3 regions of the Priestia sp. LL-8 genome follow, and region 1 is predicted to be linked to each of the others. Evidence: predicted binding sites of a transcription regulator. Region 1 holds the regulator's gene; each other region holds the start of a gene.
What was found. The regulator Rex, encoded in region 1, represses fermentation and respiration genes when NADH is low (regulators of the CRP and FNR family bind a similar motif). The targets are predictions, from matches to a motif close to TTGTGAAATATTTCACAA.
Positions count from the first base shown of each region.

Region 2: a site for Rex is predicted at 1,950-1,967, ahead of U9R83_RS02665 (L-lactate dehydrogenase). Genes of this name have one in related genera too.
Region 3: a site for Rex is predicted at 2,645-2,662, ahead of U9R83_RS26130 (cytochrome ubiquinol oxidase subunit I). Genes of this name have one in related genera too.

Region 1 is NZ_JAZAQH010000001.1:215,980-222,459, forward strand. It holds gene tsaE (tRNA (adenosine(37)-N6)-threonylcarbamoyltransferase complex ATPase subunit type 1 TsaE) at 1-94, shown strand, start outside; gene tsaB (tRNA (adenosine(37)-N6)-threonylcarbamoyltransferase complex dimerization subunit type 1 TsaB) at 91-789, shown strand; gene rimI (ribosomal protein S18-alanine N-acetyltransferase) at 804-1,253, shown strand; gene tsaD (tRNA (adenosine(37)-N6)-threonylcarbamoyltransferase complex transferase subunit TsaD) at 1,250-2,266, shown strand; gene U9R83_RS01290 (ABC-F family ATP-binding cassette domain-containing protein) at 2,522-4,456, opposite strand; gene U9R83_RS01295 (redox-sensing transcriptional repressor Rex) at 4,915-5,553, shown strand; gene tatA (twin-arginine translocase TatA/TatE family subunit) at 5,607-5,792, shown strand; gene tatC (twin-arginine translocase subunit TatC) at 5,808-6,480, shown strand, end outside.
Region 2 is NZ_JAZAQH010000001.1:495,918-502,397, reverse strand. It holds gene U9R83_RS02675 (methyl-accepting chemotaxis protein) at 1-641, opposite strand, end outside; gene U9R83_RS02670 (cation diffusion facilitator family transporter) at 783-1,658, opposite strand; gene U9R83_RS02665 (L-lactate dehydrogenase) at 1,992-2,948, shown strand; gene U9R83_RS02660 (lactate permease LctP family transporter) at 3,011-4,591, shown strand; gene U9R83_RS02655 (zinc-binding dehydrogenase) at 4,689-5,681, opposite strand; gene U9R83_RS02650 (IseA DL-endopeptidase inhibitor family protein) at 6,095-6,480, shown strand, end outside.
Region 3 is NZ_JAZAQH010000001.1:5,001,392-5,007,871, forward strand. It holds gene cydD (thiol reductant ABC exporter subunit CydD) at 1-156, opposite strand, end outside; gene cydB (cytochrome d ubiquinol oxidase subunit II) at 156-1,172, opposite strand; gene U9R83_RS26130 (cytochrome ubiquinol oxidase subunit I) at 1,159-2,565, opposite strand; gene U9R83_RS26135 (threonine/serine exporter family protein) at 2,866-3,321, opposite strand; gene U9R83_RS26140 (threonine/serine exporter family protein) at 3,336-4,097, opposite strand; gene U9R83_RS26145 (LacI family DNA-binding transcriptional regulator) at 4,242-5,252, opposite strand; gene U9R83_RS26150 (alpha/beta hydrolase) at 5,348-6,124, opposite strand; gene U9R83_RS26155 (sugar porter family MFS transporter) at 6,314-6,480, shown strand, end outside.

The sequences.
Region 1 (6,480 bases):
TATTTACCATGAAAACGAAACGACTCGTAAAATCCTTGTGAAAGCGATAGGCAGTCGGTACGTTGAAATATGTAAGGAGCTTTTTAAAAGATGAAAATGTTAGCCATTGATACATCCAATTTTGTCATGGGTGTTGCTGTCGTTGAAGAAAACAAAGTAATTGGAGAAATTATTACGAATCTAAAAAAGAATCACTCCGTTCGTGTGATGAACGCTGTGGAATCTTTGTTAAAGGATTGTGATATTGCGCCAAGCGAGCTAGACCGTATTGTAGTGGCACACGGTCCAGGATCTTATACAGGTGTACGCATTGGCGTTACCATTGCCAAGACACTTGCTTGGACTTTAAATATTCCTTTAATAGGTGTATCTAGCCTTGAGGCACTAGCAGCAAACGGTCGCTATTTTGATGGGTATATTGCTCCGTTATTTGATGCGCGCCGTCAACAGCTTTATACAGGACTATATGAATGGAATAACGAACGAGGTCTTCTAGAAGTTGAAAGTGATCGACTTGTTATTAATAAAGACTGGGCGGAACATTTAAAGTCATACAACAAACCTATTTTATTCATAGGCAATGATCTTCCCATGCATGAAGAGGCGTTAAAAGAAGTGTTGGGTGAACAAGCTGTATTTGCCCATGTTCAGCAGTTTAATCCAAGACCAAGTGAATTGGCTTTCTTAGGAATGAAGAAAGAGCCGCAGTCTGTGCATACTTTTGTTCCGAACTACATTCGTTTAGCTGAAGCCGAAGCCAACTGGCTTGCTTCACAGCAAAAAGGATAAAAGAAGGTATAAACATGAAACTAACAATTAAGTTTCGTTTAATGGAAGTTAAAGATATTGATCAAGTAGTGAAAATCGAAGAGAAGTCTTTTACGACACCTTGGAGTTCAGAAGCGTTTCAAAATGAGTTAACCAATAATCAATTTTCAACTTACATTGTGATGGAGGAAGGAGAAAATATTATTGGGTATTGCGGAACGTGGATTGTTATTGACGAAGCACATGTAACCAACATTGCGCTATTGCCAGACTACCGAGGCAAGGGACTCGGTGAATTGCTGCTGCGCAACGTGATGGACGTTCTTCGAAAACTAGGTGCTACGTCAATGACATTAGAAGTTAGGGTATCTAATCATATTGCACAATCATTGTATCAAAAGCTAGGTTTTAAACCTGGAGGTATTCGTAAGAATTATTATTCTGATAACAATGAGGATGCATTAGTTATGTGGGTGAATTTATGAGTGAAAATCAATTAATTTTAGCATTAGAAACAAGCTGTGATGAGACAGCAGCAGCCGTGATTCGAAACGGTCATGAAATTGTAGCCAATGTGGTGGCCTCTCAAATAGAAAGCCATAAACGATTTGGCGGTGTCGTACCGGAAATTGCATCTCGTCATCATGTAGAACAAATTACGGTAGTAGTTGAAGAAACTTTAAATCAAGCGAACTTGACGTTTGCAGATATTGATGCAATAGCTGTAACGGAAGGACCAGGGCTTGTGGGAGCACTTCTTATTGGCGTAAATGCAGCCAAAGCGCTAGCATTTGCACATCAAAAGCCATTAATTGGTGTTCATCATATTGCAGGACATATTTATGCGAATCAGCTAATCAAAAAATTAGAATTTCCCCTTTTATCGCTAGTTGTATCTGGAGGGCATACGGAGCTTGTATACATGGAAAGTCACGGTCAGTTTAAAGTGATTGGTGAAACGAGAGATGATGCAGCAGGAGAAGCCTACGATAAAGTAGCCCGCACGTTAAACCTTCCATATCCAGGCGGACCTCATATTGACCGCCTTGCACATGAAGGAGAGCCATTAATTGATTTGCCGCGTGCTTGGCTAGAAGAAGGATCCTATGATTTTAGTTTCAGTGGATTAAAATCAGCAGTTATTAACACTGTCCACAACGCGAAGCAAAAAGGTGAAGAAATTCTTCCACAAACGCTTGCTGCGAGCTTTCAAGCGAGTGTCATTGATGTGTTAGTAACTAAAACCGTTAAAGCTGCAAAGGAATATAACGTTAAGCAAGTTTTATTAGCAGGAGGAGTTGCTGCTAATAAAGGACTTAGAGCAGCGCTAGAAGAGGCGTTCGCACCATTATCAAACATTGAGCTGATTATCCCGCCGCTATCTCTATGCACGGATAATGCCGCAATGATTGGAGCAGCAGCAAGCGTACGATTTGCTCAAGGAAAACGTTCAGATATGTCATTAAATGCAAACCCCGGTTTGGACTTGGAAGAGTAAGTGACGAATGAGATTTATTTCTCATTCGTCTTTTTTTGTGGATAAAAATGATTTATCAACAATATTCAATAAATTTAGAATTGACTGTGGATAATTATGTGGAAAAGTCCGTGCACTCAGTACACGGACCTGTTATCAACAAGTTTTAATTATGAAAATCAGACAGATATCCACTATTTATTCACAGAGTGGATAAAGCTTGTCCTAAAGCGCATGAACAAGTAAATAGGATGAATAGATACAAAAAAATATAGGCTATTCTTCTAGAAGCAGCTGCAGTTCTTCCCACTCTTCCATTAATGTGGATAACTGTGAAGAAATTTTTTCATTTTCACCGTTTAATCTTGATACTTCCTCGTGATTTTGATAAATTTCAGGGTCACAAAGAAGTTCTTCATTCGCCGCTTGTGCGGCTTCTAATTTGTTTACTTCAGTTTCAATTTCTTCAATGCGGCGTGTTCGCTGCCTCATCAATTTCTTTTGTTCTTTATCTTGTTTATAAGACTGTTTATCTACTTTTACCGTACGTTCTTCGTTTGCTTTTACATTTTCTAATTCTTTGATTTCTTCTATTTCTGCTTTCTTTTCTACATAATAGTCATAATCTCCAAGAAACTCTTCTACCCCTTCAGGAGATAGCTCGGCTATTTTGTTTGCAATACGATTAATAAAATAACGGTCATGTGAAACAAATAATAGAGTCCCCGGGTAATCAATTAACGCATTCTCCAGTACTTGTTTGCTATCTAAATCAAGATGGTTAGTAGGTTCATCTAAAATTAAGAAGTTAGCCTTTTGAAGCATGAGCTTCGCAAGAGCCAAACGTGCTTTTTCACCACCGCTAAGCGTGGAAACGATTTTCAGTACATCATCACCTGAAAAGAGAAAATTTCCAAGCGCTGTACGAATTTCTTTTTCAGGTTTGGATGGGTAGTCATCCCAAAGCTCATTTAAAACGGTTTTATTAGACGTTAAATTGGCTTGCTCTTGGTCGTAATAACCAACCATTACGTTTGAGCCAAAAGAAATGGTTCCAGTCTTGAAGCTTAGCTTATCCACAATACCTTTTAATAAAGTTGATTTCCCAACTCCATTAGGGCCAACCAACGCAAGGCTTTCACCTTTTTTAATTCGAAGGTTTGCCTCTTGCACGACATATTTGTTTTCATCATATCCAATAGACACGTTTTCGAGATTTAAGACTTCATTTCCGCTTTGACGCTCAATTTCAAACGAAAAACTAGCTGATTTTTCACCTTCATTAGGTCGGTTTATTAACTCCATTCGATCGAGCTGTTTACGTCTGCTTTGCGCACGTTTTGTAGTCGATGCGCGGGCGATGTTTCGCTGAATAAAATCATTCAGTTTTGCGACTTCATCTTGCTGCTTTTCGTACTGACGCAACTCTTTTTCATAGCGCTCGGCTTTTTGTACGAGGTATTTAGAGTAGTTGCCCGTGTACTTCACCGTTGTTTTTTGTGTGACTTCATACACTTGATTTACGACTTTATCAAGGAAGTAACGATCGTGTGAAACAATTAAAATAGCTCCTTCATACCCTTGCAGAAACTGTTCCAGCCATGCTAAAGTTTCAATATCTAAGTGGTTGGTAGGCTCATCGAGAATAAGCAAGTCTGGCTTTGTTAAAAGCAGTTTTGCAAGAGCCAAGCGCGTTTTTTGCCCACCGCTCAAGGAGGAAATAGGGGTGCTATAGTCAAAGTTTGAAAAACGGAAACCGTGAAGAATAGATCGTGTATCCGCTTCATATTGATAGCCGCCTAAATCTTTGAACGTTACTTGAAGCTGATCGTACTCTTTGGTTAGTTTTTCGTATTGAACTGAATCATTAAAAATATCTGGATCGCCCATCTTCGTTTCAAGCGTACGTAATTCTTTTTCCATCTTCTTTAACGGAGCAAAGACAGTCATCATTTCTTCCCATATGGAGAGTGTTGACTCAAGAACTGTATCTTGTCCCATATAATCAATGGAAACACCTTTAGGTTTGATAATCTCTCCGCTGTCATAAGAAAGCTGCTCAGCAATAATTTTTAATAAAGTTGATTTACCAGCACCGTTTCGTCCCACTAGGGCAATGCGGTCTTTTGATTGTACTTCTAACTTTATATTCGATAAAATGGGTTCTGCCCCATAGTATTTTGTAATACCGTTCAATTGTAGAATAATCATTTTTTCACCTCTAGTAGTATATCCATAGTGTATTTTAACATATTTTCAACTACAAGTTCTTCCTACAAGCGTTTGTAATTTGTAGAGGGACAAGGACAAATGATGAAGCGAATGTTTTGATTCATGAAATAAAATGATTTTACCTGCACATTTTATACAGGATACTATGTTAAAATAAGAGATAAGTGCATCTCTGAACTTATATATGATGGATGTAGAAAACCCGTCATGACTAACAAACGAATCCTTTGAAGGGCTAATTACTTCGTTCTAGCTACCGACTTTAAGTAGTGCTGGATAGACAAAAGCCGTCGGGGTGTGAAGCGGAGTATATATAAAACAAGAGAAAAGAGAGAGAATTGGAAGCGCTACCTCAAAGCGGTTGATGCTTTGTGAAAGGTAATGCAATATGACTTGAAAATGTTAGTAATGACATACATGAACTGAGGGGGTACAACGTGAACACTGAACAATTAAAAATACCACAAGCAACGGCTAAACGATTGCCGCTTTATTATCGTTTTTTGAAAAACTTGCATGCTTCTGGTAAACAGCGTGTGTCGTCAGCGGAGTTAAGCGAGGCAGTGAAAGTGGATTCTGCTACTATTCGTCGGGACTTTTCTTACTTTGGAGCATTAGGAAAAAAGGGATACGGCTACAATGTGAATTATTTACTTACATTTTTCCGTAAAACGTTAGACCAAGATGAAGTAACGAAAGTAGCACTGATTGGCGTAGGGAATCTAGGAACGGCCTTTTTAAATTATAATTTTATTAAAAATAATAACACCAAAATTGAGTGCGCTTTTGATGTGATAGAAGATAAAGTCGGTACAAAAGTGGGCGACGTGCCGGTTTATCACCTTGACCAATTGGAAGATTATATGAGTGATGACATCTCAGTAGCGATTTTAACCGTTCCTGCCACTGTTGCTCAGCAAATTACCGATCGTTTAGTGAATTGCGGAATTAAAGGGATTCTAAACTTCACTCCTGCACGCTTAAACGTACCCGATGAGATTCGACTGCATCATATTGATCTTGCTGTAGAGTTACAGTCGCTTGTCTATTTTTTGAAAAATTATCCTGTTGAATAAGGTGGACTGTGTTACGATTTCCTTAAGTCTAAATTAATAAGGAGAGTGGGAATATGGGGATTGGAGCAGGCAGTTGGATTATTATTGCGATTGTAGCACTGCTTATTTTTGGACCGAAACGGTTACCGGAGCTAGGAAGATCAGTCGGGCAAACGCTTAGAGAGTTTAAGCATGCCGCTAGCGGGGCATCAGATGATCGTGAAAAAGATAAACAGCGTCAAGTAGATGACAAAGAGTAAAAGGGTGATCATAGTATGACCGAACAAGAAATGTCAATATATGATCATATAGGAGAGCTGCGAAAACGCATTTTAATTGTTTTATTTTTCTTTGTCATTGCCACAGTTGCCGGCTTTTTTATAGCGGATAAGGTTATTGTCTATTTACAGCATGCTGATGAGGCAAAAAATTTAACGATGAATGCATTTAGGCTAACAGACCCAGTTAAGATTTATATGCAGTTTGCTGTTATTATCGGCTGTGTACTTGCAGCTCCTGTTGCACTGTATCAACTTTGGGCATTTATTAGTCCTGGTTTATATGAAAAAGAGCGTAAGGTAACGCTTGGATATATTCCTGTTTCCATTTTTCTCTTTATCGGCGGTGTCTCTTTTTCTTATTTTGTGTTGTTTCCATTTGTCGTTGATTTTATGACGCGCGTTTCCGATGAGCTGAATGTAAACCAAGTGATTGGCATTAATGAATACTTTTCTTTTTTAATGCAGCTCACACTGCCTTTTGGCCTGTTGTTTCAGCTTCCTGTCGTCGTCATGTTTTTGACGCGATTAGGAATTATAACGCCTATGTTTTTATCTCAAATTCGAAAGTATGCCTATTTCGTACTGCTAGTTATTGCCGCACTTATTACACCACCGGAATTGCTCTCGCACATGATGGTGACAGTGCCGCTCTTAATACTGTATGAAA
Region 2 (6,480 bases), 280 kb from region 1:
AAAAATGCATATCCACCATAATTTACTTCCGCTTTTCCTACGATTGCTTTTAATGCATCTAAATCTAAATCAGTAGCTATAACGCCCAGCACCTTTTGAGTATCTGGGTCCAAAATGGCCTTTGCAATCGTCACGACTGTCTTTTTTGTTGCTGCATCCTCATATGGATCCGTATAAATTACTTGATCAGGTGATGCCACTGCTTGTTTGTACCAAACTCTTGAAGTCGGGTCATAACCTGATCCGTACTCTTGCTTAGGAACAGAATACATTCCTTTATTTTTTGTGCCTATGTATTCAAGTACTAAGTTAGGATACTTTTCTTTAAACTGTGTAAACTCTTTTTGAACTGTGTTCCATGTAAAATACGGATTTTTCTCTTGGTTTGTTTGATCTCCTTCTTGCTTAACAAAATTAACAATTACATCATTTTCACTATACGTCAGCAAAGAACGACTATACATGTCTAAGTACGTATGAATCGTTTCTCTTAACTCTTTCACTTGACTTTGAGACTGAACTTCTACATCTTTTTCTATTTGTGTTTTGGTAAATTGATAAACAGCCCCTGAAACAACTAATAATAAAATAGCTATAAAAATACTAAAAAATACTACGAGTTTTGCACTTAACCTCTTCATTCCCTCACCCTTCTACAAAAATCTTTATATTACTAATAACGGCTTTTCATTTTCACTTTTGAAGAAGTTTTTGTGATTTATTTCAAATTTCCCCAAAAATAAAACCAGCTCATCCTTTCATAACGAAAGAACGTGCTGGTTTTATTTTTGCTTTTCGTATGCATCAGGTTCAATATGAACAAGCGTATCTTTAATCTGATGCTCATCGTTCATCATATGTTCAATTTGATCAGCAATTTCATGGCTTTTAATAACATTTAAATGAGGATCTACTTTAACAGTTACATCAATCACGACTTGATTACCAAGCTTGCGCGCTTTCACATCTTCTACTTCTTTTACCCCTTCTACAAGCCCAATGCTTTCTTTGTAGTGTCCTAACTTTTCTTCATCAAATCCGTCCGTTAAAGAATGAGCCGCTTCTTTAAAAATCTCGATGGCTGTTTTACAAATAATAATTCCCACAGCAAAAGCAGCTACCACGTCCAGCCAGGGCAAGCCGAATTGCGAGCCGAAAATTCCCACAACAGCCCCTATGCTCACAAGTGCATCAGACAAATTATCTTTAGCAACCGCATATAAAGACTGGCTATCAAGTTTTTTAGCAAGCTTAATATTATATCGGTAGACACCACCCATAACAGCAGCCGCTCCAAGACCTACCCAAGCAGCCAGTAAATTGGGCGCTTCAGATTTGTCCATAAATAATGACTGACCCGCATCGACCAATACTTCTAGTCCAATGACCATCATGATAAAAGAAGCAATAAGTGAAGAGATATGTTCCGCTCTGGAATGTCCATAGGGATGATCATTATCACGAGGTTTTTTAGAGATTTTTAAGCCGACTAAGACGGCAATTGATGCAATAATATCTGTAACATTATTAAGACCGTCGGCTTTTAATGCAGAGGAAGCGGTGACACCCGCAATAATAAGTTTACATGCTGATAAAAAGATATATGATAAGATACTAACCCAAGCGCCTTTTTGGGCTTGCTCATAGTAGTTCTCCATCCCTTCAACTCCTTTATTCAAAATAAGCAAACTTAGTGTAACAAATGGATTTCGTGTGGGTCTATAGAAACATTATTGGCTGTTAACATACAAATAGAGAATGTTAAACTCTTTAGCTTTCTGCAAAACAAGTTGCCTTTACTCAACACTTTAAACGTTTGAGATTTTTCTAAATGTGGCACTTCATGTAGAAGGACCCTTTTTTTAAATCGCCCTGTAAAATTGTTTACTATTTTTTAAAGGGTGTGATTTTTATCACAGCCGAGGGTATTTATTCTTGTTACACTAACATTGTGAAAAACATCACAAAATAAAATTCAAAGGATGATACAAATGAAAACACAATTTACACCAAAAACACGAAAAGTTGCTGTTATCGGAACTGGTTTTGTTGGCTCAAGCTACGCTTTTTCAATGGTGAATCAAGGTATTGCCAATGAATTAGTGTTAATCGATATGAACAAAGAAAAAGCGGAAGGTGAAGCACGCGATATCAATCACGGTATGCCATTTTCCACACCGATGAAAATCTGGGCTGGAGATTATAAAGACTGTGCTGACGCTGATTTAGTAGTTATTACAGCGGGCGCTAATCAAGCTCCAGGGGAAACGCGCTTAGATCTAGTTGAAAAAAACGTTAAAATTTTTGAATGCATTGTAAAAGATATTATGAACAGCGGATTTGACGGCATCATTTTAGTCGCAACAAATCCAGTTGATATTCTCGCACACGTTACACAAAAAGTATCAGGATTACCAAACGAACGGGTAATTGGTTCAGGAACGATTCTTGACACAGCTCGCTTCCGCTACTTGTTAAGCGACTATTTCGAAGTAGATTCTCGCAACGTCCACGCTTATATTATGGGGGAACATGGAGATACGGAATTTCCTGTTTGGAGCCACGCGCAAATTGGCGGCGTGAAGCTCGAACATTTTATCAATACTGCTGCTATTGAAAAAGAACCGGATATGAAGCATCTATTCGAACAAACCCGCGATGCGGCTTACCATATTATTAATCGAAAAGGAGCGACTTATTACGGAATTGCAATGGGGCTTGTACGAATTACCAAGGCTATTTTAGATGATGAGAATTCTATTTTAACGGTATCTGCTTTATTAGAAGGACAATACGGTATTTCTGACGTGTATATCGGCGTACCAGCTATCATTAATAAAAACGGCGTGCGTCAAATTATTGAATTGAATTTAACTCCTCACGAACAGCAGCAGCTCGAGCACTCTGCTAGCATTCTTAAGCAAACTCGCGACAGAGCTTTTGTGTAACATCAAAAGATTTTTGCGGGGGACTCCCCCGCTCCTTTGTTTTAAATATGTAGTAGAGGTGTATGAATATGACGTGGACTCAGGTATATAATCCGTTAAATAATATTTGGCTTTCTGCACTAATTGCACTTATCCCCATTATCTTTTTCTTTATTGCTTTAACTCTTTTGAAATTAAAAGGACACATTGCTGCTGGTATTACAGTACTTCTTTCTATGATTATTGCTATTTATTTTTATGATATGCCTGCCTCAATGGTCTTAGGAGCCACAGGCTATGGGTTTCTGTATGCACTTTGGCCCATCAGCTATATTATTATCGGAGCGGTGTTCTTATACAAACTAACTGTCAAAAGCGGACAGTTTACTACCATTAGACAGTCTATTATTTCAATAACCGATGACCCCCGCTTGCAAATGCTGCTTGTTGCTTTTTCCTTTAATGCTTTTTTAGAAGGGGCAGCGGGATTTGGAGCTCCAATTGCCATTACAGCAGCGCTTCTAGTTGGACTTGGGTTCAAACCGTTAAAAGCAGCGGCGCTATGTTTAATTGCTAATACAGCTTCAGGAGCGTTTGGCGCTATGGGGATTCCTGTCATTGTCGCAGGACAAGTATCTGGCATAGATCCAAAAGAAATTGCTCATTTTCTTGGCACGCAGCTTCCGATTATTTCTTTTCTTATCCCTTTTTTACTTGTCTTTATTATGGATGGGATAAAAGGATTAAAAGACGTATGGAAAGCAACGAGCATCACAGCCGTTTCCTATGCACTAACACAGTATTTAACTGTTACATACATCGGCCCTGAACTTCCAAATATCACATCTTCTATTGTGAGTTTGCTTGCTCTTGCTTTTTATATTAAACGAACAAGCCCGGCAGCAGCTAAAAGCTTCAGCCTGTCACCAAAACAGATTTTAAAGGCTTGGTCTCCTTTTATTCTATTAACGATACTCGTTACGGCTTGGAGCATTTCTTTTGTCAAAACGATGCTTGAACATATGAACCTGCTTATTAACGTCCCATTTTTACACAATCACGTAATTAAAGCAGCGCCTTTAGTAAAGGATCCTACGCCTTACGCTGCTATCTTAAAAATAGACGTATTCGCAGCAACAGGTACAGCAATTCTTATCGCTTGTATCCTTTCAGTTTTCTTGCTTAACGTATCGCCAAAGGTGGCATGGACTACTCTTTTAGAAACCGTAAAAGAACTAGCAAGACCTATTATTACGATAATGATGGTCATTGCGTTTGCCTTTATTTCAAATTATTCAGGACAGTCTTCTACACTTGGATTGGCACTCGCTACTTCAGCTGCTTATTTTCCATTTTTATCTCCATTTCTTGGCTGGATTGGCGTATTTCTAACGGGGTCTGTCGTATCAAATAATGCGCTGTTCGGCAACTTACAGCTAACTACAGCTCAGCAAATTAATGTCTTGCCAGTTATTCTTGTAGCTGCTAATACTGCCGGCGGCGTAATGGCTAAAATGCTTTCTCCTCAATCAATTGCTGTCGCTGCCGGAGCAGTGGGACTGGCTGGAAAAGAAAGTGAATTGTTTAAATACACGCTCAAATACAGCATGGGATTTTTGATACTAGGGGGATTTGTTACCTTTTTGTTAGCTTGGTGGTTATGATAAAAAACTGCTAAAAATCCTGTTATTACCTTGTTTCTTTCATTTAAACAAACGTTTGATTATATAAAAAGGTCCTCAGTTAGCGCTGGGGACCTTTTTATTCTGAAATAAGTAAACCTATATTGCCAAATTGTTTTCCTTTATCTAATCGTTCGTAAGCTGCGACTGCCTCTGACAGCGGATAGAATCTATCGACGATTGGTTTAATTTGATGTTTCTCTATAAAATCCATCATGTCCACAAATTCTTCCTGACTTCCCATAGACGTGCCAAGTATATTGAATTGAGGATAAAAAATAGTTCTTAGAGGCAATTCAACTTTATTTCCAGAACTCCCCCCAAAATTAACAATTCTTCCATTTGGCTTTAGTATTTCAAGATACGTCGGAAATAAAGCTGCCCCCACACTATCAAGTATGATATCTACTTTTCTATTGTTGATTTCTTCTGTTAGGTTACTTCCACTGTCTAATGCATAATCAGCTCCATACTTTAGGGCTTGCTTTCTTTTTTCATCACTTCTAGAAGTAACCGTTACGTCAGCTCCGATAGCTTTTGCGAATAACAAGCCATAAGTCGCGACTCCGCTCCCTATACCAGGAATAAGTAGATGTTCTCCTTTTTTTAACTGCCCTTTTGTAAAGAGAGCTCTATACGCAGTTAAAGCCGATAATGAAAGAACGCCCGCTTGTTTCCATGATAGATAAGGCGGCTTTTGCACAACATTATCCGCTTTTATGATTACATACTCTGCAAACGTTCCATTCGATGGACCACCTAAAATTTTAGGCGTAAACGGAATGTCCTCTATACGATCCCACTCCAGACTTGGATTAATGATCACTTCTATTCCAGTTTTTAAACCTTTTACGCCTTCTCCCACTTCTTCTATAATACCTGCACCGTCTGAACCGGGAATAAACGGCTTATCTCCTTTGCCTCGATTATTCATAACAAATAAATCTCTCCGGTTTAAACCTGCTGTTTTTAACCTTACTTTTACTTCTCCTCTTTCAGGGGGCATCTCCTGAAAATCTCTGTAATTCATGCCTGCTATCCCGCTTTTCTCACTATGTATAATGGCTTTCATGATTTCGCCTCCTCTTAATCTACTCTACTAAAAAGCTCAAAACCGCAAAAGAAATATGCCCAAAAAAAGGAAAATAAACTTTTAGAATCGCTTTTTCACCGTTTTATCTTTATTTTTCTGTATCGTAAAAGTATTCAGCTTCTTTTGTTACATTTTTGTTACAAAAAGATTGTTTGTAACAAAACGAATGCAAAACAGAAAAATTGGTTTAAAAAACCTGATAAATCAACATTTATCCGCAATTTATTTATTATATCTACTTCAGAAACTAGTAAAAATCTAAAAAAATTTAAGAAAAAAAGACAAAACACTTTCTTTTATTATAGATTTATTGTAATATAAATGTAACAAAAGAAATATAAAACACATAATTGTTACATAAATAAGGTTAATTAATTAGGAGTGAGTTAGAAATGAAAAAAATTGGACTAGTTTTATCATCAATCGCTATTTTCTTTACACTAAGCACTGGAGTTACAGCACAAACAACATCTACAACACTAACGGATGCAAATGCTGTCAAAATTGCAGCTAGTGCCAGCAATCATTTCTGGAGTGCTCTGCACGGTTATAAAAACAAACCATGTACAGAACGTACATTTGAATATAAAGGAACTGAGTACGTGTATCTTTGCCCTGAATTTGATACAAAAGCTGAGCTATCAAGCTACTTATCTGAAACATTTACAAATAGTGCAGTAGAAAAAGGACTAACAAATTACGGCTATATCACATATAACGGCAAACTTGCACACCCAATCGGCGACGGATTCAGCATGTTAGAATGGTCAAAAGCAAA
Region 3 (6,480 bases), 4.8 Mb from region 1:
CTGCGAAGTTAAACTTTCACCATGAAAAAGAGCGGTAATTACTTCGGCAAGCCACTTAGCTTGAAAAATAATGGCTACACTTTGAATAGTAATAAGCCCTATTAACATGGCAAGAACCATTTTTATTCCGTTGTAAACCATTAAATTTCTACCCATTAGTACTCCATATGCTCCTTATGATCTACACGTTTTCTGAAAACGTAGTAGCTCCAAATTTGATAACCTAACACAAAAGGCAGTAACGCAATAGCAGCGTAAGACATAATTTTCAAGGAATAATTCCCTGATGCTGCATTATAAATCGTTAAACTATAGCCTTCATTGATTGAACTAACCAAAACGGTTGGAAACAATCCTGCAAATATAGAGGAAATTGATAAAATTAAAATTAAGCCAGACATAGCAAATGCCCATCCGTCTTTTTTACGTGTAAGGAAAAAACCTGCTAGTAAATACACGAAAATGCCGATGAAAAATGTATATAGCATCAAGCGGCTATGATTACTGAATAAATCTGTTTCAAAAAACGTCATGCCTGAAAAAATAAGAAGCAGCAAGGCATTAACAGGCAAAAGCTTCATGGCCACTTTTCGTGAACGATCTCTAATGTCATCCATCGTACGGATCGTCGCAAAAATAAGTCCGTGCCATAAGCAAAGCATTGTTAATGTAACACCGCCCGTTATAGTATATAGATTCACAATATCCGAAAAGCCGGCATTCATTTGCATGTTGCGCTCAACAGGCAGTCCTTTCATTAGCGCTGAAAATAAGATGCCGAAAATGAGCGGTGGAAAAAGACTTCCAAAGAAGATAACCCAATCCCACGCATTTTTCCACGCTTGTTTTTCAACTTTTCCTCGAAATTCAAATGCTACGCCGCGGCCAATAAGCGAAAGCAACAGAAGAACAAAAAGAACATATGACCCGCTTAATAGCGTTGCATACCAGTTTGGAAAAGCGGCAAACATAGCACCGATTGCTGAAATTAACCAAACTTCATTTGCATCCCAAAAAGGACCGATTGTATTAATAAAGGCTCGTCGCTCTAAGTCGTTTCTTCCTAAAAAACGAGACACCATTCCAATCCCAAAATCAAAACCTTCTAAAAAGATAAAACCAACAAACAGAATGGATACTAGTAAATACCAGAATTCATTAAGAGAAAACATTGTATCCCTCCTTTGTAAACGGATCAGTTGATGTTACTTTTGTATGTGCTTCGTGATCGTGATCTGGACCTTTTTTAATTTCTTTAACGAACAAGAACACCATAATCACAGCTAAAATTAAATAAAAGAACGAAAACGAGATAATAGAAAACAGTAATTCACCTGCTGTTACACCAGGAGACACGGCGTCTTCGGTTTTCATATAGCCAAATACAACCCAAGGCTGACGGCCAATCTCTGTCATAATCCAACCTGCTGAGCTTCCAAGGAACGGAAAGGCAATGGCAATCGTCATAATACGTAAAAATAGTTTGCTTTCTTGAAGTTTTTTACGAGAAAGCAAGTACGTACCCCAAATGCCTAGTGCACATAATACGCCACCTAGACCAGCCATAATGCGGAAACTCCAAAACGTTGTTCGAACGGGTGGAATATAATTTCCTTCTCCATATTTCGCCGTATACTGCTGCTGAAGCTCGTTCATTCCAGGAACGGAGCCTGAAAACTTCCCGTATGATAAGAAGCTTAATAAATAAGGTATTTTGATTTCACTCGTATTTTTCTTTTCATCAGGGTGAATATTTGCTGTTACTGTCCAAGCACCTGGACTTCCGCTGTTTTCCCACAATCCTTCACTTGCGGCCATTTTCATCGGCTGTGTTTTAACTAAGTATCCAGCCTGTTCATGCCCAGATAGCGCAATTCCGACACCTGAAACTAACCCTACAAGGATAGCAACTTGAAATGATTTTTTGGCAAAAGTCACATGTTTTTTCTTCAAGAGCATAACAGCACTGACACCCGTGATAAAAAAGGCGCCTGTTGCAAACGAACCTAAAATTGTATGAGGGAATTCAACCCACAGCTGACCGTTTGTTAACAATTTAAAGAAGTCATTCATTTCTAAACGGCCATTATTTAGCTCCATTCCGACCGGATGCTGCATAAAAGAATTAGCCGTTAAAATAAAGAACGCTGAGAAGATAGTACCTAGACTAACAAGCCAAATACATAGACAGTGCAGCCATTTAGGCAAACGATCCCACCCGAAAATCCACAGCCCGAGAAACGTGGACTCCATAAAAAACGCTAGCAGTGCTTCAATAGCAAGCGGCGCACCGAATACATCTCCTACAAACCTTGAGTACTCTGACCAGTTCATGCCAAACTGAAATTCTTGTAAAATACCTGTTACGACTCCGACAGCAAAGTTAATCAGGAATAAGTGCCCCCAAAACTTTGCCATCTTTTTATACTGTTCATCTTTTTTTACTACGTACATCGTTTCCATGATCGCTACTAAAAAGACAAGGCCGATAGACAGCGGTACAAAGATAAAATGAAACAGCGTCGTTGATGCAAATTGAATACGTGATAGTATGACTGTATCCATCTTCTTTCTCCTTTCATATATAAGAACATTCATCATTTCCATAGATACTTTGCTCATTTCTGAGCATCTTTTACTTATATTGTGAAATATTGAGCATAACAATTCGAGAAATATGCTCAACATTTCACAAACATATGTAATGTGTCTCTTTCTATTTACATAGTATAGTCTATTTTTTTAGCTGTGCACGTACATTTTTTGAACGTTTTTAGACTAAAACGTGACTTTCTTGTGACGAAAAAGGGAAGGAACTCTTTATTTTTTCATAAAAAAAGCACGCTCTGATTTGAGCTTGCTTCTCTACGGTCGATATTTTGCTTTCGCATTTAATTTAGATTGACGAATGATTTGGTTAATGACTTCAGAAAATACAATACCAATGGCAATTGAACCCGAAATCATAAAGGCTTTTGCTGCAAGACTAATCGCTTCATTATAATTATTTTCTACAAAGTTACGCATGGCATCGTATGCTGTTCCCCCTGGAACGAGCGGAATAATACCTGCTACGGTGAAAATAATGATCGGCGTACGATAAATTTTTGCGTAAATTTGACTAATAATAGCAATAAAGAAGGCCGATGCTACAGTGCTTGGAATTTCATCTACACCATAGAACGTTAGCAAATAGTAAATGAGCCAGCCAATCATTCCGACAAAGCCACTTTTTAATAATGATTCACGTGGAACATTAAAAATGATCCCAAACGCTGCTGAAGCAATAAAACTTGTAATTATCTGCTCTACGATATGCATATGATGCCTCCCTTCTATAGAAGCGTAAATACAATGGCAATACCTGCACCAATAGCGAATGCCGTCAGAAACGCTTCTGCTCCTTTTGATAATCCAGACAGTAAATGTCCCGCCATTAAATCTCGCACTGCATTGGTAATGGATAAGCCAGGAACGAGAGGCATAACGGATCCAATAATAATTTTATCAATTTGCGTGCCCAGTCCTGAAGCGACTAAAAGAGCTGATAAAAGTCCAATAACTAACGAAGCGGTAAACTCAGCAAAAAAGCGAATCGGAATAAGACGGTGGAAATACACCACGGTTAAAAATCCGAGACCTCCTGAAAACATCGCTGGAATAAAGTCCGTCCATAAACCTTGAAACATGATTAAAAAGCATCCGCTAGAAATGGATGCAGCTGCAAGTTGAACCCATAGTGGAAAAGCTACGTTCGTTGCTTCAATTTCTTGTAGCATTTCATACGCTTCCTCCAAGGAGATGTTTCCTTGACTGATGGTTCTTGAGACGCTATTTACCATAGTTACTTTTTTTAAATCTGTCGTTCGTTCGGAAATACGAATTAACTTCGTTTTCGTCGGTTCTTTCGTTTCAAGTGAAAACATGATCCCTGTTGGCGTCACATAGCTGTGGGATTTTTTTATACCGTAAGACGCTGCAATCCGCATCATTGTGTCTTCTACTCGATACGTTTCTGCTCCGCTTTCTAACATAATTTTACCTGCTAGTAAGCTAACGTCCATAATTTCATATTTATCTAATTTTTGCTGTGTCATCAAATCGCTCCAAACATATTAAAGCTTGGTTTTTTCCCCTACAGCATACAGTGTATAAGAAAGAGGGAAGTGGACGCAATGGTTAATGCAAAAAAGTGTGGACTTTTTGTCTCACACTTTCAGGAATAGTATATACATTCCTTATCAATTCATACGTTTTGTGGTCTCACGCTCTATTAATACAGGTGCCATTTTATACTGTACCTGATCTATTTCTTGCTGATCCTGAATTTGCTGAAGTAAGAGGTTTACTGCTTTTTCAGCCATTTTTTCCATCGGTTGACGGATAGTTGTTAGCGGAGGCTGCGCTTCACTAGCTTCTGTAATATCATCAAACCCTATCACAGACAAATCTGCTGGAACGTGAAGCCCGTTTTGCCACGCACAGTGTATCACTTTCAGAGCAATGTCATCCGTAGCACAAATAAGCGCAGTTGGGGGCTCTGGATGATGAGCTAGCTCATTTATAAACTGATATAGTTCATCTGAGTTATTCATATTTTCTTTCACAAACTTTGCGTTTGCTGACGGTACATATTGATAAAAAAGAGACAGACGGTGCTCCACTCCGCTTACAGCTTTTCCAACGAACCCGATATTATTATGGCCAAGGTCCGTTAAGTGAGCAACAGCTAATTGCATTCCCACCGCATCATCTACATGTACAATTGGCCAAAGTGCAGAAGAGCCGTCTCCTGTAAGAGAAACGTAAGGCGTTTGATATTGTTTTAATACGTCTACAAACGGATGATGAGCCGCTACGTAATCTAATAGAATGACCCCATCAAACCAATGATTCATCATCACATTTAATTGACGCTCAGCCGTTGCTTCTTGGTAATCCGTATGTCCAATAAGAACGTCCATCCCTCGACTTTGGACTTGTTGCTGTACCTTTTTTAACAGTTCAATTAAAAACGGGTCTTTTAAATCTCTAATTAATATCCCGATAATCCCTGTTTTTTGGGCACGCAGAGCTGCCGCAAATGGATTCGTCTGATACCCTAAATGAGCTGCTGCTTTTAGTACTTTTTGTTTTGTTTTTTCACTGATTTTAATTTTACCGTCTTTATTATTAAAGATTCTTGATACCGTAGCTAATGAAACACCCGCTTCTTTTGCTACTTCTGTAATCGTGACTTTTTTTCTCCCCATTCGTACCGACTCCTATTTCCTTTTAGTCTATCGACCAAGTAAACATTTTTCTTTATTATACTACTAGAAGTCGGAACCACCCAAAACTACCTTCCCTACTTTTCACTAAACAGCCACTTTAACACATCTTGAATTTTGTGATCCCAATATGCCCAGTCGTGACTTCCTTTTCCTTCTTCATATGTAAAACAAATAGGCTCTTGCTTACATCGCTCGGAAAAACGTTTATTTTCCTGATATAAAAAATCTTCCGTTCCACAGCATTGATAAATACGCGGAGTCACTTCTCCATAGCGCTGGCGATTTTCAAGCAGCCAAAAAAGATCATCCTCAGGTCTAATAACAGGCGGCATGCCAAAAATCAAAGGATAATCTAAGAGCTGAACTTCTCCTCGTCCTCCAAGCCCTTCAACGTCCATCACTCCTGATAAACTGGCAGCTGCAGAAAATTGATGTGGTTTGCAAAACGCCCATTTTAAAGCGCCGTACCCTCCCATAGAAAGACCAGCCACAAAATTATCTTCTCTTTTTTCCGATAACGGAAAGAATGACCTAGCCAATTGAGGAAGTTCTTCTGTTACAAACGTCCAATACTTCTTTCCATAAGCCATATCTCTATAAAAGCTACGATCTACATTTGGCATTACAACTGCAAGTCCTAATTCTGATGCGTAGCGTTCAATCGAAGTTCTTCTCATCCATATCGTATGATCATCAGAAAGACCGTGTAATAAATAGAGCGTAGGGTGTTTCTCACTTCTTATATTGGTTTGTAAACCAATCTGAGATTTTGTTTGCTGCGGTATCAAAACGTTCATTGAAGTACTTATTTGCAATACTTCTGAAAAAAAATCACATTGAATAAACGCCATATTTCTCTTCCCCCCTACTTTTTCTTCCCTATTGATTGATAACAAAACGTACATAATTCATATAAAAGTTAAAAAATAGTTTGATTATTTATAATTTTTAGTTTAACATAAAAACATCTTTTATGAAAACGTTTTACGTATAACGTTTTTTTATTAAAATAGTGACCGCGATTCAAAGGAGGAATTTATATGGGGATAGTAAAAGTAACTTCTGACGAGTATAAGGAGCAAAAAGGAAATCTACTTTTTGTTATTTTCATTTCATGTGCAGCTGCTTTTGGAGGGTTACTTTACGGCTATGACACAGCCGTCATTTCAGGGGCTATTGGGTTGATGGAAGTGCATTTTAATCTTAG